Regions from separate parts of the Pseudomonas sp. H3_E04 genome, predicted to be linked through region 2. Evidence: predicted binding sites of a transcription regulator. Region 2 holds the regulator's gene; the other holds the start of a gene.

Region 1 (10,519 bases), 2.6 Mb from region 2:
TGGTTGTCCGACCGTTATGACCGTGCGCTGCTGATTCGCTGCTTTGCCGGGTTTCTGGCGGTTGCGGCGTTGCCGTTGGCGATCATGCCGCAGGTGCCGCTGGAGGTGCTGTTCGTCGTCGGCTTCTTCTGTTCGCTGGTGCAATTCTGCCTGTATCCGCTGGCGGTGGCGTTTTCCAACGACCACGTCGAAGGCGATCGCCGAGTGTCGCTGACCGCCATGTTGCTGGTGACTTACGGCGTCGGCGCGAGCATCGGGCCGCTGCTGGCGGGTGTACTGATGAAGTTTCTCGGCAGTCAGAGCCTGTATGCGTTCTTCAGTTTCTTCGCGCTGGTGCTGGTCTGGCGGATTCGTCCGAAAGCGGTCACCAACCTGCACCAGGTCGACGACGCACCGCTGCATCACGTGGCAATGCCGGACAGCATGTCGAGCTCGCCGCTGGTGGCGGCGCTTGACCCGCGTGTCGATGAGCAGGTGGTGCAGGAGCAGATGGTCCAGGACCCGGCGCCGAGCAATCCCGAACCGGAGCCCGAAGCTCAGCCGGGAGCGGTCGTTGAAACCGAACCGGACAGCGGCGATGACGACAAGCCTGCGCCGGATATCAGTGGCGGCAGGCCCTGAGCCGAAGATAAACGTCCGCGCATGAAAAAGGGCAGTCCCGCACAGGACTGCCCTTTTTATTGATCGCTGCGACTCAGAGATCGTCTTTGTCGAAACGCCGTGCTTCACGTTGCAACTGGTAAACAAAACGCTCGACGTTGCGCGCAGCCTGGCCACTGATGTTGTGGAAGCGCAGCCCGGCGAAGGTGATGTTGAGTTTTTCTTCGAAATGCAGATAGCGCAGTTCGACCGATGTTGGCTGGTTGCCGAACAGCGGCGGGGCGATCAGGCGATCGTAGACCTGGCCCAGTTGCAGGCGATCAGTGATGTCGCCTTCGAAGCGGAATTTGCAGCCAGTGGCGGAGATATCCAGCAGCTTGCCGTGCAGAGGAACCTTGAGCTTTTCGCCGCCCAGTTCAACGCTGACCAGATCGGTGAGCTTCAACGCAGCGCGGAAGGCGTTACGGCGCTGGTGATAGACCACTTCGCTTGGCAGGTCGCCGGTGTAGAAACGGTCACCGTCGGATTCTTCGATGTTCAGCGTGCCGTTGCATTCCCAGGCGATGCGCACGCCGTCATGAAAGCCTTCGACCTTGAACGGTTCGCCAGCCTGGAGGAAGCGCTCGCCATCGCGCGGGATCATTTCGTCCAGTGCGATCGTTGCGGTTTCGCGGTCGACCTTGATCAGGTAACTCTGAAAGCGCTGGCTGCGTTCATGGAAGGTGATGATCAGCGGATCGTGGCTGTCTTGCAGCTGGCGCAGGTTGCTGGAGATTTCCAGTGGCGTGGTGAGCACCTTCGGAGGCTGCGGAGCATCATCCGCGCTTAGGGTGTTGGACACGGTTCTTCAATCTCCAGACAAAATAAGACGACTGGCCAGTATTTTGCCAGCATGTTGCGCAAGTGGATAGTGCAGGGCCAGCGAATGGCTCATGCCTGGCTGAGCGTTCGCGGCTTGACCGGTTTGGCAAAGGTCCCGCTGGCGTCGTACAGCGCTGGCGGCTCACCGCCGGTGAGGATCTTCAGCTGATTGGCGGTGGTCGCCTGCTGGATCTGGATCGACTGGCCGTTCTTGACGTTGGCCGCCTGGCATTGGGCGATCAGCGCGGTCAGGGCATCGCCCTGGGTCAGCAACTGGTCGCCAATGCTCGACTGGCTGGCCAGTTGCTCAAGACCTGTGCGATCGGTCGGCAGGTTGAGGCTGGCGAGGATTTCGCTGCGCTTGCGGCCATGCTGCTCGAGCAGAATGATCAACGCTTGCTTGGTCGCCAGAATTTCTTCCAGCAACGGCATGTCGCGACCATGCAAAGCGAGGGATTCGGTTTGCAATAACTCCAGCAATTGTTGCGCTGGAGCAAAGTCGTCGTTGATCAGTTGCAATAAGTTAGTGTCGTGCATGGCTGGCCTTGGGGTTTAAGCGTCCAAAAGCCTGGCGCCGGCAAAAGCCTAGCGCTGGGCTTCGAAGTTGAGCAGTTTGCTGGCTACACGGTTGCTGTCGACTTTATAGCTGCCATCGGCAATCGCGGCTTTCAACTCGGCCACACGGGCTTTGTCGACAGCAGGCTGATCGCGCAGCTTGTCAGTGACCTTCTGCAACTGTTGAGCCTCATTGCTGAGGTGTACCGACTCCCCGCTTTTGGCGACATTGGCCTGTTCGGCCTGGGTATTCAGCGGCGCGGAGGGGCTGTTTTCAGCGCTTTCCTTGGCGTTGCTGGTACGTGTGCTGCCGGTTAGTGACGAGGAACTGTTCAATCGGTTGAAATCGATAACCATGATAAAAAACCTCTGGGAATTTGGACGCTTGCCATGTTTTCGGCTATCCCCTGAAAAACTTTAGGCCCAATCAACCATAAGCTTGCATGCGCCGTTGCGAGACCTGCTGCGGCACAGTTTAGGGAAGCGACGGGATCGGCGCCAGTTTTCTCCTCGAGGCTTTTACATGGCCACTTCGACCTGTCCCGGCGCAATCACCTGCGCCTTGATAACTCTTTGAGAATTAAGGTTTTTTACTCGAATCTGTTCTTTCATGCCGCCATTGGAGAGCGCTTCGCCCGGCATGCGTACGGCAAGGGTGCCACTGCGCGCAGTGATCACCACTTGGTCACCCTTGCGCACGACTTCGGCCTGTTCCAGATGCACCAGTGTGATGACCTGATCGGCGACCGTTGGTCGGGTAAGTTTCTGCCCGATCGCTTCGTCGACGGAGGTCAGGAAACCCTGATTGATCGTGCTGACATCGCGCTCGCGCAAAGTCACATCCTGCGGCTCGATAATGCCGGCGCGTTTCAGCGGACGAGTGGTCGTTACGATCTCGCGAAACAGGCGGACTTGAGCGGGTACGAACACCGTCCAGGGCGAACTGCCTTCGCAGCGAACCTTCACCGTAACGCGCCCCAGCGGGCGTGCCGGGCTCTCCAGAGTCGCTGTCAATTCCTTGTCGCACATGGGCATGCGCATGCGCGGGTCGAGCTGGTTGACTTCGATTTCGTAGCGGCCTTCGGTTTGACTGGAAGCCAAATAGTCTTCTACGGTGAATTCAAGAAAGCCCTGAGTCACGCCGATAAGCATATCAGGCAAGGTAACCGCATCTGCATTGGCAGGACTGCCAGCAAGCGAGCAGCAAACGGCGGCCACCGCGCAAAGCCCTTTGCGAAGGGTAGAGGTCAGGCGTCGGGAAAATGTCGTTTGAGCGTTCATACGAGTTAAAAAGCAAGCGCCGTGCCGTTTAGCAATGAATGTGCGTCGCAACAACACTTGGCGTTGATGTAGGAGTCTGGGCATGGCTGGTGTAATGGATTCGGTGAACCAGCGCACGCAACTGGTAGGGCAGAATCGCCTCGAGCTGCTGTTGTTCCGTCTCGACGGGCCGCAGCTCTACGGGATCAACGTGTTCAAGGTGCGGGAAGTGTTGCAGTGCCCGTCCCTGACCTTGATGCCCAAATCCAGTCCTGTCGTGTGCGGGGTAGCGAATATACGGGGAGCGACCATTCCGATCCTGGATCTGGCAATGGCAACGGGCTCCGGTGCGTTGAAAGACAAGAACAGCCCGTTCGTGATCATCACGGAGTACAACACCAAGACCCAGGGTTTCCTGGTCCGCTCGGTGGAGCGCATCGTCAACATGAACTGGGAAGAGATCCATCCGCCACCCAAGGGCACCGGTCGCGATCATTACCTGACCGCTGTGACGCGGGTCGACAACCAGTTGGTCGAAATCATCGACGTCGAGAAGGTGCTGGCTGAAGTGGCGCCGACCCCGGAAGCGATTTCGGTGGGCGTGGTCGATGTCGAGACGCAGACCAAGGCGCTGTCGCTGCGGGTACTGACGGTCGATGACTCGTCGGTGGCGCGCAAGCAGGTCACGCGTTGTCTGCAGACCATCGGTGTCGAAGTGGTGGCGCTGAACGACGGCAAGCAGGCGCTGGATTACCTGCGCAAGCTGGTCGACGAGGGCAAGAAGCCGGAAGAAGAGTTCCTGATGATGATTTCCGACATCGAGATGCCGGAGATGGACGGGTACACCCTGACGGCGGAAATCCGCGGCGACGCGCGCATGCAAAAGCTCCATATCATCCTGCATACTTCGTTGTCGGGGGTATTCAATCAGGCGATGGTGAAGAAAGTCGGTGCTGATGACTTTCTGGCCAAATTCCGTCCTGATGACCTCGCATCCCGGGTAGTCGACCGGATCAAAGCTGCAGATATCAGCTAGGGACCTTCTGTCCCTGGCGTTCAACACGATTTAAGAGGCGGCATCATTGTCTACGGGTAATTTGGATTTCGAACAGTTCCGGGTCTTCCTGGAAAAAGCCTGTGGCATTCTGCTCGGTGAAAACAAGCAGTATCTGGTCTCGAGCCGTCTCAACAAACTGATGGAGCAGCAAGGCATCAAGTCCCTGGGTGAGCTGGTACAGCGCATCCAGACCCAGCCGCGCAGCGGTTTGCGCGAGCAGGTGGTCGATGCCATGACGACCAACGAAACCCTGTGGTTTCGCGACACCTATCCGTTTGAAGTCTTGAAGAACAAGGTACTGCCGGAAGCGATCAAGGCCAGCCCCAACCAGCGTCTGCGGATCTGGTCGGCGGCCTGCTCGTCGGGGCAGGAACCGTACTCGCTGTCGATGTCGATCGACGAGTTCGAGCGCAGCAACCTTGGCCAGTTGAAGATGGGCGTGCAGATCGTTGCCACTGATCTGTCGGGGCTGATGCTCAATAACTGCAAGACCGGCGAGTACGACAGCCTGGCGATCGGTCGAGGTTTGTCGCCGGATCGCCTGCAGCGCTACTTCGACCCGAAGGGGCCGGGGCGCTGGGTGGTCAAGGCGCCGATCAAGAGCCGGGTGGAATTCCGCTCCTTTAACCTGCTCGACAGCTACGCAGCGCTGGGCAAGTTCGACATCGTGTTCTGCCGCAACGTGTTGATCTACTTCTCTGCCGAAGTGAAGAAGGACATCCTGTTGCGCATTCACAGCACGTTGAAGCCGGGCGGGTACCTGTTCCTTGGCGCTTCGGAAGCGCTGAACGGTTTGCCGGATCATTACCAGATGGTTCAGTGCAGCCCGGGGATTATCTACAAGGCGAAATAAGCGGTTTGCGCTGATACAAAAAACGGGAAGCCCGCAAAGGCCTCCCGTTTTTTTATGCCCGAATTATTTTCCACGAACACCACAAACCCCCTGTGGGAGCAGCCTGTTCGCCAAAGCGGTCTGTCCGTAAGACAGTTGGCGCCTGACACGCCCCCTTCGCGAGCAGGCTCGCTCCCACACGGATCTGCGCTGACCTGGCAACGACGGCAAGCGGCAGAAAAGCGGCATCCGGCGGTAACCGGTTGCCGCTTTTCTGGCATTGCCGCTTTGCCTGTTCGGCGCAAAGCCCCGGAATACGGGGGTTCTTCCATTTGGCACGGCGCTTGCTAAAGCTCAGATACGAAAAACCGGTCACCTGAAGGTTCCCGACATGAGCATCAGCTTCGACAAAGCGCTGGGCATTCACGAAAAGGCATTGGGCTTCCGCGCCCAGCGTGCCGAAGTGCTGGCCAACAACATCGCCAACGCCGACACCCCGAACTACAAGGCGCGGGATCTGGATTTCTCCAAAGTGCTCGAAGCACAGACCGAGAAGACCAAGACCGGCGGCCACTTTGCCCTGAACATGACCAACAGCCGGCACATCGAGGCTGAAGGGCTGGGCAACGGCGACGAGTCGCTGATGTATCGCACGCCGATGCAGCCTTCTATCGACCAGAACACCGTCGACGCTCAACTGGAACAGTCGAACTACGCGGAAAACGCCGTCGGCTTCCAGGCCAGCTTCACCTTGCTCAACAGCAAATTCAAAGGGCTGGTGTCAGCCCTGCGCGGAGAATAATCCATGTCCCTGTCCAGCGTTTTCAACATTGCCGGCAGCGGCATGAGCGCGCAGACCACGCGTCTGAACACCGTGGCCTCGAACATCGCCAACGCCGAAACCGTCTCGTCGAGCATCGACCAGACCTACCGCGCCCGTCACCCGGTGTTCGCCACCATGTTCCAGGGCGGCCAGGCCGGCGGCAGCAACTCGCTGTTCCAGAACCAGGACGCGGCCGGGCAGGGCGTGCAGGTACTCGGCGTTGTCGAAGACCAGAGCAACCTCGAAGCGCGCTACGAGCCGAACCATCCGGCTGCCGACGCCAAGGGCTACGTTTACTACCCGAACGTCAACGTGGTGGAAGAAATGGCTGACATGATTTCCGCGAGCCGGTCGTTCCAGACCAACGCCGAAATGATGAACACCGCCAAAACCATGATGCAGAAGGTACTGACCCTCGGTCAGTAATAAGGGGCGAGTGCCATGAGCGTTACGGATACCACCAGCAGCCTGAGCATGAATGACATCCTGGCCAACTCGTCGAAGACGAGTAGCACTACGTCGGGTGGCATTGCTTCGGCGACCAACAGTGCCACCGGCGGTCAAGCGCTGGGCAAGGATGCATTCCTGCAGTTGCTGGTCACCCAGCTGAAAAACCAGAACCCGCTCGACCCGCAGGACAACAGCGCCTTCGTCGCGCAGTTGGCGCAGTTCAGCAGCCTTGAAGGCATCACCACGCTGAACTCCACTGTCAGTGGCCTGGCCGGCAACTACAACTCGTCGCAGGCGCTGCAAGCGTCGTCGCTGGTCGGTCGCAACGTGATCGTGCAGACCAACACCGCCCAGCTCGATGACCCGAGCAAAGGCCTGACCGGTTCGGTCACCGTGCCTTCGTCGATTGCCGGCGGCACCGTGACCATTACCGACAAGGACGGCAAGACCGTGCGCACCATCGACCTGGGCAGCCGCGCTGCCGGCGATGCCAGTTTCACTTGGGACGGCAAGGACACCGCCGGCACCGTGGTTCCGGTCGGCACTTACACGTTCAAGGCCAACGCACCGATCAACGGCACCGCGACCGACCTGGCGACTTACCTGCCAGCGACCGTCAACAGCGTGACGATCAGCCAGACCGGTGGCGAGCTGATGCTCAACCTGGCCGGCAAGGGCACCGTTGCCCTGTCCAAAGTACAAACCATTGGTATATAGAGCCGACTAACCCGGCACGAAGGAGTGGAACATGTCTTTTAACATCGGCCTTAGCGGTCTCTATGCCGCCAACAAACAACTCGACGTAACCGGCAACAACATCGCCAACGTCGCCACCGCCGGTTTCAAATCCTCGCGCGCAGAATTCGAAGACGTCTATTCGTCAACTCGTCTGGGCAGCGGCAGCAAAGTCATCGGTAACGGCGTACGCCTGGCCAACGTTTCCCAGCAGTTCACCCAGGGTGACATCAACAACACTGGCAACGTGCTGGACATGGGCATCAACGGTTCCGGCTTCTTCACCATGAGCAACAACGGCTCGATCTCGTACACCCGTGCCGGTACGTTCAAGGTCGACAACGCCGGTTACATCACCAACACCGACTACACCTCGCGTCTGCAGGGTTACGGTGTGGATGCCAACGGCAAGATCATCAACGGCGTGTTGACCGATCTGAAGATCGACACCTCGAACCTGGCGCCGAAGTCGTCTTCTGCGGTGACCTCGAGCATCAACCTCAATTCGTCTTCGCCAGTGATCGTCGATACCGGCGCCAGCGCCGTGACGTTCGACCCGTCGAAGCCGGAAACGTACACCAAGTCGTTCAGCACACCGATCTATGACACCCAGGGCAACGCCCACGTCATGGACCAGTACATGGTCAAGACTGGCGGGAACACCTGGAAGGTTTACACCCTGGTCGATGGCCGTAACCCGGACGCTACCGGCAGCAACCCTGTGACCACTGCGCCGGTCGCTTCGACATTGTCGTTCGACAGCTCCGGCAAGCTGGTTCAGGTGAGCACGCCTAACCCGGCGGATCCGGCCAACCCGATCATCAGCAGCGATCTGAAGATGACCGGCTGGGTGCCGGGCACTGTGACCAATGGCGTGTTTACGCCTAACGGCGCGGCAGCGAACCCGAATGGCGTGACCATCTCGATGGCCAACACCACGCAGTACAACGCTGATACCTCGCGTACGATCCCGACTCAGGATGGTTACGCCACTGGCCAGATCACTAACCTGACCATCGACGGCACCGGTACGCTGTTCGCCAACTTCAGCAACAACCAGAGCAAGGCGATCGGTCAGGTTGCGCTGGCCAGCTTCACCAACGAACAGGGCTTGCAGGCTGTCGGTGGCACTAGCTGGAAAGAGACTTTCGCTTCGGGCATTCCGGGCTACGACGCGCCGAAGACCGGTACGTTGGGTGAGGTGGTGTCGAACTCGCTGGAAGAGTCGAACGTTAACCTGACCAATGAGCTGGTTGATCTGATCAAGGGTCAGAGCAACTATCAAGCGAACGCGAAGACCATTTCGACGCAGAGCACGATTATGCAGACCATTATTCAGATGACCTGATTCGGGTTTCTGACTGGTTTTTTGGGCCCCTCGGTTTTGAGGGGCTTTTTTTTGGGTCGTGGCGGCCTTTGGGCCGACCAGGCTGTTGGGGTTTTGGGTGTATATCCGTTTCTGCGGGTGTTGCTGATTACGGTTTCGCCCTTACGGCGACTTACTTTTTTACAAGCGCCAAAAAAAGTAAGCAAAAAACGCTAGCTCCTACGTTCGGCCCGCTCGCTGGGGCTCGGGGTACCTTCGCTCCGGGACTGATCCGGGCGCAGCGGCTACGGTTTGCTTCGCTGCACCTCCTTCCGCTGTGTCTGGCTGCGCCAGACGGTCGCTGCGCTCCCACGCCCGGATCAATCCCTCCACTCAGCCTTCCGACGTCGCCGGTGGATCAAGATCAAGAGCACTCGAGCTTGCGCTCATTGTTGAGTGGTGCGGCTTCGCCGCGGGCAGCTGCGCTGCTTTGCCTTTTTGTGGGAGCGAGCTTGCTCGCGAAGGCGGCCTGTCAGCCGACCTGTTCTTGAAGTGGTACCCAATCCAACTGTAGGAGCTGCCGAAGGCTGCGATCTTTTGATCTGGCTTTTGCTTTTGCTTTGGCTTTGGCTTTTGATCCGGCTTTTGATCTTTTGCCCCTTCGGCAGGCTTCGTTACGGGATCGATCCGGGGGGGGAGCGCAGCGACCGTACGACCAGGTCTCTGAAAAGGTGACTCGCTGTAAGAGCGAAACCATAAGAAGCCGTTTCCGCAGCAACGGATATTCACCCAAGCCCAAACCAACCCCCAAAAAACAAACCCCCGACAAACCGGAAGTCTGTCGGGGGTTTTCTTTTGCTTTGAGATATCAGGCGTCTTGCAACGCCTGGTCTCAGCTCAGCTTACTGGCAAGCTTCGCAATCCGGCTCGTCAATTGCGCAGGCCTTTGGCACTGGCGCCGGGCCTGCCGGAGCGGCCAGAACCGAATCGTCGCCGTGGTTGCCGCCGCTGGAAACAGCGTTCAGCTTACCGGTGTTGATGGTCGACTTCTCGGTGCTGGTCGCGGCCAGGGCACGGAGGTAGTAGGTGGTTTTCAGACCACGGTACCAGGCCATGCGGTAGGTCACGTCGAGCTTCTTGCCCGATGCGCCGGCGATGTACAGGTTCAGCGACTGGGCCTGGTCGATCCACTTCTGACGACGGCTGGCGGCGTCAACGATCCACTTGGTGTCCACTTCGAACGCGGTCGCGTAGAGCTCTTTGAGTTCTTGCGGGATGCGCTCGATCTGCTGCACCGAACCGTCGTAGTACTTCAGGTCGTTGATCATCACCGAGTCCCACAGACCGCGAGCCTTCAGGTCGCGAACCAGGTACGGGTTGATCACGGTGAATTCGCCCGACAGGTTCGATTTCACGTACAGGTTCTGGTAGGTCGGTTCGATCGACTGCGAGACGCCAGTGATGTTGGCGATGGTCGCGGTCGGTGCGATGGCCATGATGTTCGAGTTACGGATGCCTTTCTGTACACGGGCGCGAACCGGTGCCCAGTCGAGGGTTTCCTTCAGGTCGACGTCGATGTACTTCTCGCCACGCTGTTCGATCAGGATCTGTTGCGAATCCAGCGGCAGGATGCCCTTGGACCACAGCGAACCGTTGAACGTCTCGTAGGCGCCGCGCTCGTCGGCCAGGTCGCAGGAAGCTTGGATCGCGTAGTAGCTGACCGCTTCCATCGACTTGTCGGCGAACTCGACGGCAGCGTCGGAGCCGTAGGCGATGTGCTGCAGGTACAGAGCGTCCTGGAAGCCCATGATGCCGAGACCGACCGGACGGTGGCGGAAGTTGGAGTTCTTCGCTTGCGGCACCGAGTAGTAGTTGATGTCGATCACGTTATCGAGCATGCGCACGGCAGTGTTCACGGTGCGTTGCAGCTTGGCGGTATCGAGCTTGCCGTCGACGATGTGGTTCGGCAGGTTGATCGAGCCCAGGTTGCAAACGGCGATTTCGTCCTTGTTGGTGTTCAAGGTGATCTCGGTGCACAGG
Region 2 (10,519 bases):
TGGACCGTCGCCGAAACGTCTTTCCGTCTGCTGCTCGACACTGCCACCGATGTGGCGTTGCCGTGGCACTGGCGCAGCCTCTGTGTCGATCAAGCCTGGCGGCCCTTGCGTGAAATGGAGCGCCTGTCGCTGTGTCAGTGCCGCTTGCAGCGCTGGCAACGCTACACCTGGCAGCTCGCCACCTGCGAGTTGCAACCCTCTATTCCCCTCACTGATTTGCTGCAAGGACACCCCAATGACCAAGACACGTATTGAGCGCGACGGCATGGGCGAACTGCAGGTGCCGGTGGACGCTCTCTACGGCGCGCAAACCCAGCGCGCAGTGGATAACTTCCCGATCAGCGGCAAACCGATGCCGACGCAGTTCATCCGCGCGCTGATCCTCGCCAAAGCCGCCGCTGCCCGGGCCAACGTCGAGTTGAACCAGATCAGCGCGGCTCAGGGCAAAGCCATCAGCGATGCCGCCCAAGGCCTACTCGAAGGCGACTTCATGCAGCATTTTCCGGTAGATATCTTCCAGACCGGGTCCGGCACCAGCTCGAACATGAACGCCAACGAAGTGATCGCCACGCTGGCCAGCCGAATGCTCGGCGAGCCGGTCAACGCCAACGATCACGTCAATTGCGGGCAAAGCAGCAACGACATCATCCCGACCACCATCCACGTCAGTGCCGCGCTGGTGCTGCATGAACAACTGCTGCCGGCGCTGTTGCATCTGGTCCAGGTCATCGAGCGCAAGGCCGAGCAAGTGCATCATCACGTCAAAACCGGCCGCACCCATCTGATGGACGCGATGCCGGTGCGCATGAGCCAAGTGCTTAACGGCTGGGCGCAGCAACTCAAGGCCAACATCGCGCATCTGCAGGATTTGCTGCCAAGCCTGCAAGCGCTGGCGCAGGGCGGCACCGCGGTCGGTACCGGGATCAATGCGCATCCGGAGTTCGCCGCGCGATTCAGTCGGCACCTGAGCCAACTGACCGATGTGCAATTCGCCCCGGGCAAGGACTTGTTTGCGCTGATCGGCTCGCAGGACACCGCCGTCGCCGTCTCCGGCCAGCTCAAAGCTACTGCGGTGTCGCTGATGAAAATCGCCAATGACCTGCGCTGGATGAACTCAGGTCCCCTGGCCGGCCTCGGCGAAATTGAACTGCAAGCGCTGCAACCGGGTTCATCGATCATGCCCGGCAAGGTCAACCCGGTGATTCCGGAAGCCACCGCCATGGTCGCTGCGCAAGTGATCGGCAACGACTCGGTGATCACCGTCGCCGGGCAATCCGGCAATTTCGAACTGAACGTGATGTTGCCGATCATCGCGCATAACCTGCTGAGCAGCATCGAACTGCTGGCCAACTCCAGTCGCCTGCTCGGTGACAAGGCAATCGCTACTTTCAAGGTCAACGAATCGCGCTTGCAAGAAGCGTTGTCGCGCAACCCGATTCTGGTCACCGCGCTCAACCCCATCATCGGTTACCAGAAAGCCGCCGAAATCGCCAAGCAGGCTTACAAGGAAGGCCGCCCGGTGATCGACGTCGCCCTGGAACACACCGATCTGTCGCGTAGCCAGCTGGAAGAGTTGCTCAACCCCGAGAAACTCACCGCCGGCGGCGTGTAAACCCCGCAACCGCTTTGGAGGCTCACCATGGAGCACTGGAAACGCACGATCGAACGGGCCAATCGCTGCTTCATGCTGGGCGAATTGATCGACGCCCGCGAGGCGTACCTGCAAGCGCTGGCCCTGGCGCAAGTGTTGTTCGAACGCTGGGCGGATGCCGACGAAGCGGTGGCGGCCTGCGTCGTCTCTCATCACAACCTCGCCGACCTGCATCTGCGCCTGAATCAACCGGAGGAGAGCGCCGAGTATCTCTGCGCCATCCACCAGCGCTTGTTGCAGACCATGCAGGACGAGCGCTTGCGTCCGGCCCTGCGTGAAGCGGCGTTGCGCCAGAGCAGCAAGACCTATGTCGAACTGTTGAATTTCATCAGCGAGCACGGCGAGTACCCGCGCACCCAGCGCCTGCTGCATCCGGACACCGGCAATGCCCGCCGCGCCTCAACTTCTCATCAGTATGGAGTCCACTGAAATGGCTTTTACCTTGCCTGCCTTGCCTTACGCCTACGATGCCCTCGAGCCGCACATCGATGCGCAGACCATGGAGATCCATTACACCAAGCATCACCAGACCTACATCAATAACCTCAACGCCGCCGTAGAAGGCACCGAGTTTGCCGAATGGCCGGTGGAAAAACTCGTTGCCAGCGTCCAGCAACTGCCGGAAAAACTTCGCGCGGCGGTGATCAATCAGGGCGGCGGGCACGCCAATCATTCGCTGTTCTGGGAAGTGATGGTGCCCAACGGTGGCGGCAAGCCCGACGGCGCGCTGGCCAAGGCTATCGACGAGCAACTGGGCGGACTCGACAGTTTCAAGGAAGCGTTCACCAAAGCCGCGCTGACCCGTTTCGGCAGCGGTTGGGCGTGGCTCAGCGTGACCCCGGAGAAAAAACTGGTCGTGGAAAGCAGCGGTAACCAGGACAGTCCGTTGATGAACGGCAACACCCCGATTCTCGGGCTCGACGTCTGGGAACATGCCTACTACCTGCGCTACCAGAACCGTCGTCCGGAATACATCAACGCGTTTTACAACGTGATCAACTGGCCGGAAGTTGCTGCGCGCTATCAGGCCGCACTGGTTTAAGCCTTCAATAAAAACAATCAGGGCTGAGTATGGGCACGGAAACACTGGCGATTGGCAGCGGGCGCATGTTTCGTTACGCGGTGGGTTCGCTGTTGCTGTTGGCGGGTATGACTTTACTGGTCGCCCACGGTGTGCAATGGCTGAATCTGGAACCCAGATTGCTGCGCGCATTGCAGGGCGGCGCCATTTGCGCCTTGGGCACGGCGCTCGGCGCGGTGCCGGTGCTAGTGATCCGGCGCATGCCGCAGGCACTCAGCGATACCTTGCTTGGGTTTGGTGCCGGGGTGATGCTGGCGGCGACGGCATTTTCGTTGATCGTGCCGGGGATCGCTGCGGCCGAAAGTCTTGGTCTGACGCCGTGGGCCGCCAGTGGCCTGATCTGCTTTGGCATTCTGCTCGGTGCGTTCGGCCTGTATCTGGTGGATCGGCGCGTTTCCGGTGCCTCGCCGGAGATGCTCGTCGGCACGCTGGAGCATCCGGTGATTCCACCGCGAATCTGGCTGTTCGTGTTCGCCATTATCGCGCACAACATTCCGGAAGGCATGGCGGTTGGCGTATCTGCCGGAGGCGGGATGGCGGACGCCGACAGTCTGGCGATGGGCATTGCGTTGCAGGATGTGCCGGAAGGTCTGGTGATTGCTTTGGTGTTGGCCGGGGCGGGAATGTCGCGGGTCAGGGCGTTTCTGATCGGCGCGGCGTCAGGGCTGGTCGAACCGGTATTTGCGCTGCTGTGTGCGTGGCTGGTCAGTCTGGCTCAGGTGCTGTTGCCGCTGGGGCTGGCACTGGCGGCGGGGGCGATGTTGCTGGTAGTGACCCACGAAGTGATTCCGGAATCGCGTCGTCATGCGCACGACAAGCTGGCCAGTCTGGGCCTGTTGATCGGGTTTTGTCTGATGATGGTGATGGATACGGCGTTGGGGTGAAAGAAGATCAAAAGATCGCAGCCTGCGGCAGCTCCTGATGCGTTCCCTGTAGGAGCTGCCGCAGGCTGCGATATTTTGACTTTGGCTGTCAGCCACCTTCGTCGAAATAGTTGTTGATCAACGCCACCAGCGCATCCAGCGCTTCCTGTTCCTGATGCCCTTCAGTACTCAAATAAATTTTGGTGCCCTTGCCCGCCGCGAGCATCATCATCGCCATGATGCTCTTGCCGTCGACAGCCGTCTCAGGCGTACGGCCCACTCTGATCGTGCAGTCTGGATACTGACCGGCCACGCCGACGAACTTGGCTGATGCCCGCGCATGCAGACCCAGCTTATTGATGATTTCGATTTCACGAGCAGGCATCGCGGTGTGAATCCTTTAAGTGAGGTCGCGGTGGCGAACCTGGACGTTCTTCAGGGTTTTCTGCAGGGCCTGACCCAGACGTTCGGTCAGGTAGACGGAGCGGTGGTGCCCGCCGGTGCAGCCGATGGCAATGGTGACGTAGGCGCGGTTGCTGGCGGCGAAACGTGGCAGCCACTTGCTCAAATAGGTGTAGATGTCCTGATACATTTCTTCGACATCCGGCTGCTGCGCCAGGTACTCGGCCACCGGTGCATCAAGGCCGGACTGCGCACGGAGCTCCGGTTTCCAGTACGGGTTGGGCAGGCAGCGCACGTCGAAGACCAGGTCAGCATCGACCGGCATGCCGCGCTTGAAGCCAAATGATTCAACCAGAAACGCAGTACCGGGTTCCGGCTGATTCAGCAGGCGCAGCTTCAGGGTGTCGCGAAGCTGATAGAGGTTCAGGCTGGTGGTGTTGATTTTCAGGTCGGCCAAATCGGCGATCGGGCCGAGCAGGGCGCTTTCATCATGAATTGCTTCAGCCAGTGAGCGATTGGCGTTACTCAACGGGTGGCGACGACGGGTCTCGGAAAAACGCTTGAGCAGGGTTTCCTCGTCGGCGTCCAGATACAGCACATCGCACTTGATGTGTTTGGCGCGCACGTCTTCGAGCAATTCAGGGAAGCGTGACAGATGGCTCGGCAGGTTGCGTGCGTCGATCGACACGGCGACCAGCGGCTGCGCCAGCTCCGTGTGAATCAGCGCCCGCTCGGCCAGTTCCGGCAGCAAACCGGCCGGCAGATTGTCGATGCAGTAGTAGCCGTTGTCCTCAAGGACATTCAGGGCGGTACTTTTACCCGAGCCCGAACGGCCACTGACAATGATCAAACGCATGATTAGTGCCCGTTCTGCTCGTCCAGTACAACCTGGAACAAGGCTTCATTGCTCGGAGCGCTGCGCAATTTGTCGCGCACTTCCTTGCGGTCGAGCATGCTGGCGATCTGGCGCAGCAACTCCAGATGCGCATCGGTCGCGGCTTCCGGGACCAGCAGCACAAACAACAGGTCAACCGGGGCGCCGTCGATGGCGTCGAAATCGATCGGGGCTTCGAGGTGCAACAGGGCGCTCACCGGTCCCGCGCAGCCCTTGAGGCGGCAGTGGGGGATGGCGATGCCGTTGCCAAAACCGGTGGAGCCGAGTTTTTCACGGGCGATCAGCGCCTCGAAAACATCCTGCATCGCCAGATCCGGCACTTCGCGGTGGATCAGGTTGGCAATTTGTTCGAGGGCTTTTTTCTTGCTGCCGCCCGGCGCGTTCACCTGGGAACGGCCGGGGGTCAGGATGGTTTCAAGTCGGATCATGGGATAGGGGTGTTAACGACCGGTTGCGCCCTGGAGGAGGCTCTGGGTCTTTTCCTTATGCTTTTTGAGTTGGCGATCCAGCTTGTCGGTGAGTGAGTCGATCGCAGCGTACATGTCGGTATCTTCTGCGTTGGCGACCACTTCGCTGCCGGGGATATGCAAGGTGGCTTCGATCTTCTGCTTCAGCTTTTCGACGCACATCGTGACTTGCACGTTGGTGATCTTGTCGAAATGTCGCTCCAGTCGTTGGAGTTTTTCCTCGATGTAGGAACGCAGAGGTTGGGTCACTTCCAGTTGGTGTCCACTGATGTTGACTTGCATACAGCTTCTCCTTCGTTGCCAGTGCATAAAGCGGCAGGCCGAAAAGCCTGCCACTGGAACGCTGTAACGTGGCTTACATCAACCGCTTGCGTTCGCTCGAAGGCGCGATTCCGAGGGATTCGCGGTACTTGGCGACGGTGCGGCGAGCCACCTGAATGCCTTGTGCCTCCAGTAAACCAGCGATCTTGCTGTCACTCAACGGCTTTTTCTGATTTTCCGCGGCGACCAGTTTCTTGATGATCGCGCGAATCGCCGTGGACGAGCATTCGCCGCCTTCGGAGGTGCTGACGTGGCTGGAGAAAAAGTATTTCAGCTCATAAATACCGCGCGGGGTATGCATGAACTTTTGCGTGGTCACCCGGGAAATCGTCGATTCGTGCATGCCGACCGCTTCGGCGATGTCATGCAGCACCAGCGGCTTCATCGCTTCGTCGCCGTATTCGAGGAAACCGCGCTGATGTTCGACGATCTGCGTGGCCACTTTCATCAGGGTTTCGTTGCGGCTCTGCAGGCTCTTGATGAACCAGCGGGCTTCCTGCAGCTGGTTGCGCATGAAAGTGTTGTCGGCGCTGGTGTCGGCACGTTTCACAAAACCGGCGTACTGGGCGTTGACCCGCAGGCGTGGCACCGATTCCTGGTTCAGCTCGACCAGCCAGCGCTCGTTGTCCTTGCGCACGATCACATCGGGAATGACGTATTCGGCTTCGGTCGATTCGATCTGCGAGCCCGGACGCGGATTGAGGCTCTGTACCAGCTCGATGACCTGGCGCAGCTCGTCTTCCTTGAGCTTCATGCGGCGCATCAACTGGCTGTAATCGCGGCTGCCCAGCAGGTCGATGTAATCGGCGACGAGGCGCTTGGCCTCAGCCAGCCACGGTGTTTTGGCCGGCAACTGGCGAAGTTGCAGGAGCAGGCATTCGCTGAGGTTGCGGGCGCCGATCCCGGCGGGCTCAAATTGCTGGATGCGATGCAGGACGGCTTCGATTTCATCGAGCTCGATGTCCAGTTCCGGATCGAACGCTTCAAGAATTTCTTCGAGTGTTTCGTCCAGATAGCCCTGATTGTTGATGCAATCGATCAGAGTTACGGCGATCAAGCGATCGGTGTCGGACATCGGTGCCAGGTTCAGTTGCCACAGCAGATGGCTTTGCAGGCTCTCGCCGGCCGACGTGCGGGTGGTGAAATCCCACTCGTCGTCATCGCTGCTGGGCAGGCTGCTGGCGCTGGTCTGGTAGACGTCTTCCCACGCGGTATCCACGGGGAGTTCGTTAGGGATGCGTTCGTTCCATTCGCCATCCTCAAGGTTGTCCACCGTCGGAGCGGTTTCCTGATAGGAGGGTTCCTGTATTTCGGCGGACTTCTGTTCGGCGTTGTCGGCCAGAGGATCGGCGTTGTCGAAGTCGTCGCCTTCTTCCTGGCGCTCGAGCATCGGATTGGATTCCAGAGCCTCCTGGATCTCCTGTTGCAGGTCCAGGGTCGACAATTGGAGCAGACGGATGGCCTGTTGCAGCTGCGGTGTCATCGTCAGCTGCTGGCCCATTCTCAAGACTAGCGATGGTTTCATGGCAGGGGCTTAACACCTTATTCGCCGGCGCTTTGCGCCATACACTACAGGGCGCCGAAGCGCCAAACTTAAGCAAATTATATGCCTGAAACTGAAGTGTTTGCCTAGAGCGCTGTAACAATTAAAGCGGATAAATGCGCCTTGAATCGATACAGCGCTGTCGCGCTTACAGGCGGAACTCGTGACCCAGATACACTTCCTTGACCAGATCGTTGGCCAGGATGGTCTCGGCATCACCTTCGGCGATCAGTTGACCGTCGTTGACGATGTAAGCGGTTTCGCAGATATCCAGCGTTTCACGGACGTTGTGGTCGGTGATCAGCACACCGATGCCCTTGGCCTTGAGGTGGTGGATGATCTGCTTGATGTCGCCGACCGAGATCGGGTCGACACCGGCGAACGGTTCGTCGAGCAGGATGAATTTCGGCGCAGTGGCCAGGGCACGAGCGATTTCCACCCGGCGGCGCTCACCACCGGACAGGCTCATGCCGAGGTTGTCGCGGATGTGGCTGATGTGGAATTCCTGCAGCAGGCTTTCCAGCTCCTTGCGCCGGCCGGCCTTGTCGAGTTCCGGGCGGGTCTCGAGGATCGCCATGATGTTGTCGGCAACCGACAGTTTGCGGAAGATCGAAGCTTCTTGCGGCAGATAGCCGATACCGGCCTTGGCGCGGCCGTGCATCGGCTGGTGGCTGACGTCCAGGTCATCGATCAGCACACGGCCCTGATCTGCCTGCACCAGGCCAACGATCATGTAGAAGCACGTCGTCTTGCCGGCGCCGTTCGGGCCGAGCAGGCCGACGATCTGCCCGCTGTCGATCGACAGGCTGACGTCACGCACGACCTGGCGGCTTTTATAGGCCTTGGCCAGGTGCTGAGCTTTCAGAGTTGCCATTACTGGGATTTCTCTTCGGTTTTCTTCTTCGGCTGGATCACCATGTCGATGCGCGGACGCGATTCGGTGACCTTGCTGCCCGTGGCGCGACCGGCGCTGGCCAGTTTCTTCACGGTGTCGTAGACGATTTTCTCGCCCTGAGTGGTGTTGTTGTCCTTGTCGACAACCTTGGCCTTGTCGATCAGTACGACGCGGTTTTGCGCGGCATGGTACTGAATCGTCACACCCCAGCCCTGTACAGGCTTGGTGTCGCCAGCAGTCTGCATCTGTTCGAAGTAGGCGAGGTTGCCGACTGAAGTCACCACGTCGATATCACCGGTCGGGGTGCGGGTGATGGTCACGGTGTTGCCGGTGACCTTCATCGAACCCTGGGTAATGATCACGTCACCTTTATAGGTGGCGATGCCATTCTTGTCGTCCAGTTGGGCGTCGTCGGCCTGAATGCGGATAGGCTGCTGCTGATCGTTCGGCAGGGACCAGGCGCTCGCGCTTCCCAGTGCTGCGCCCAGACTGAGCAAAATAGGGAGGGTTTTAACGAGCCTCATACTGTCCTCTTACGTTCGATTGCAGGTGTATCCTGCTGTCCTTCAGGTACGCTTTCATTCCGACGCCAGTCGACACGCCACCAGCGCCCTCGATTCTAACGGGTTGCGCAGTCTGCGCATATTCCTGCTGCGGGAACACGGTCATGCGGGTGCTGGTGATCAGGGTGCCGCGCTTTTTCTCATCGGTGCGCTGCACGCGGACCGAATCGATCAATTCCACTTCGGTACCGCCCGAGTTCACTTCGCCGCGTTCACTGGTCACGTGCCAGGGGAAGTCGGTACCGCGATACATGTTCAAGTCAGGCTTGGTCACCAGGGTGACATCGGTCGCCTTGACGTGCTCGGCCTTGTCGGAAGTCATCTCGTACTGCACCTTGCCGTCGGGCAGGTACTGAATGGTGTGCGTGTTGGTCGCGTACCAGTCGATCGGATTCTCGGCGGTCGAGACCGGCGGCTTGTCGAGGAAACGCTCCGGGCTGATGTTCCAATAGCCGACCGCAGCGAAAATCGCCGCGATGCAGCCGAACAGCAGGAAGTTGCGAAACTTTTTGCTAAACATGGTCAGGCTCACAGGTACGCGGCGTTGGCCGCTTCGAGGCGGCCCTGGGCGCGCAGGATCAATTCGCAGAATTCGCGGGCGGCACCCTCGCCGCCACGGGCGCGGGTAACGCCGTGGGCGTGTTCGCGGACGAAATCGGCAGCGTTGGCCACCGCCATGCCCAGCCCTACACGGCGGATTACCGGCAAGTCTGGCAGATCGTCACCGAGATAGGCGACTTCTTCATAGCTTAGGCCCAGTTGCGCGAGCAGACCGTCGAGTACCACCAGTTTGTCTTCACGCCCCTGAAACAGATGGGGGATGCCGAGGTTTTTCGCGCGACGCTCGACCACCGGGGTCCTGCGACCGCTGATGATCGCGGTTTGTACGCCGGCATTCATCAGCATCTTGATGCCCTGGCCGTCGAGGGTGTTGAAGGTCTTGAACTCGCTGCCGTCTTCGAGGAAGTACAGGCGCCCGTCGGTGAGTACGCCATCGACGTCGAAGACTGCCAGTTTGATCGCTTTGCCGCGTTGCAGCAGATCGTTGCTCATTACATGACTCCTGCGCGCAGCAGGTCGGAGAGGTTGAAGGCGCCGATCGGGCGATCCTCCTCGTCGACGACTACCAGGGCGTTGATTCGATGGTCTTCCATGATTTTCAGGGCTTCGGCAGCGAGCATGTCGGGCCGGGCGGTCTTGCCGTGTGCGGTCATCACCTGATCGATGGTGGCGCTGCGGATGTCGATGGCGCGATCCAGCGTGCGGCGCAAATCACCGTCGGTGAAGATCCCGGCGAGCTTGCCGTCGGCTTCAAGGATAGCGGTCATGCCCAGACCTTTGCGGGTCATTTCCATCAGTGCGTCTTTGAGCAGGGTGCCGCGTTGTACCTGTGGCAGCTCTTGCCCGGCGTGCATGACGTTTTCCACTTTCAGCAGCAGGCGACGGCCAAGGGCGCCACCCGGATGCGAGAAGGCAAAATCTTCAGCGGTGAAACCACGCGCTTCCAGCAAGGCCACGGCCAGAGCGTCACCCATGACCAGCGCGGCGGTGGTCGAAGAGGTCGGTGCCAGATTCAGCGGGCAGGCTTCGTGCTCGACATGCACATTGAGATTGACCTCGGCTGCCTTCGCCAATGGCGACTGCGGATTGCCGGTGACGCTGATCAGTTGAATGCCCAAGCGCTTGATCAACGGCAACAGAGTCACGATTTCATTGGTCGAACCAGAGTTCGACAGGGCCAGAATAACGTCGTCGCGGGTGATCATGCCCATGTCGCCGTGGCTGGCTTCGGCCGGATGCACGAAAAACGCCGGGGTGCCGGTGCTGGCCAGGGTCGC

The links. The regulator sigma-54, encoded in region 2, starts transcription at its own class of promoters, with help from an activator protein. The targets are predictions, from matches to a motif close to ANTGGCATNNANNTTGCTNT.
Region 1: a site for sigma-54 is predicted at 5,497-5,516, ahead of flgB (flagellar basal body rod protein FlgB). Genes of this name have one in related genera too.

What each region holds. Positions count from the first base shown of each region.
Region 1 is NZ_CP162797.1:2,804,270-2,814,788, reverse strand. It holds gene AB4N53_RS12625 (MFS transporter) at 1-621, shown strand, start outside; gene AB4N53_RS12620 (flagellar brake protein) at 695-1,441, opposite strand; gene AB4N53_RS12615 (flagella synthesis protein FlgN) at 1,531-1,998, opposite strand; gene flgM (flagellar biosynthesis anti-sigma factor FlgM) at 2,047-2,373, opposite strand; gene flgA (flagellar basal body P-ring formation chaperone FlgA) at 2,536-3,297, opposite strand; gene AB4N53_RS12600 (chemotaxis protein CheV) at 3,380-4,312, shown strand; gene cheR (protein-glutamate O-methyltransferase CheR) at 4,359-5,186, shown strand; gene flgB (flagellar basal body rod protein FlgB) at 5,557-5,967, shown strand; gene flgC (flagellar basal body rod protein FlgC) at 5,971-6,414, shown strand; gene flgD (flagellar hook assembly protein FlgD) at 6,430-7,155, shown strand; gene flgE (flagellar hook protein FlgE) at 7,187-8,521, shown strand; gene AB4N53_RS12570 (ribonucleoside-diphosphate reductase subunit alpha) at 9,382-10,519, opposite strand, start outside.
Region 2 is NZ_CP162797.1:5,358,014-5,368,532, forward strand. It holds gene AB4N53_RS24035 (FagA protein) at 1-255, shown strand, start outside; gene AB4N53_RS24040 (class II fumarate hydratase) at 236-1,612, shown strand; gene AB4N53_RS24045 (hypothetical protein) at 1,640-2,080, shown strand; gene AB4N53_RS24050 (superoxide dismutase) at 2,082-2,693, shown strand; gene AB4N53_RS24055 (ZIP family metal transporter) at 2,723-3,616, shown strand; gene AB4N53_RS24060 (HPr family phosphocarrier protein) at 3,705-3,980, opposite strand; gene rapZ (RNase adapter RapZ) at 3,996-4,853, opposite strand; gene ptsN (PTS IIA-like nitrogen regulatory protein PtsN) at 4,856-5,320, opposite strand; gene hpf (ribosome hibernation-promoting factor, HPF/YfiA family) at 5,333-5,641, opposite strand; gene AB4N53_RS24080 (RNA polymerase factor sigma-54) at 5,715-7,205, opposite strand; gene lptB (LPS export ABC transporter ATP-binding protein) at 7,372-8,097, opposite strand; gene lptA (lipopolysaccharide transport periplasmic protein LptA) at 8,097-8,642, opposite strand; gene lptC (LPS export ABC transporter periplasmic protein LptC) at 8,629-9,201, opposite strand; gene AB4N53_RS24100 (KdsC family phosphatase) at 9,210-9,734, opposite strand; gene AB4N53_RS24105 (KpsF/GutQ family sugar-phosphate isomerase) at 9,734-10,519, opposite strand, start outside.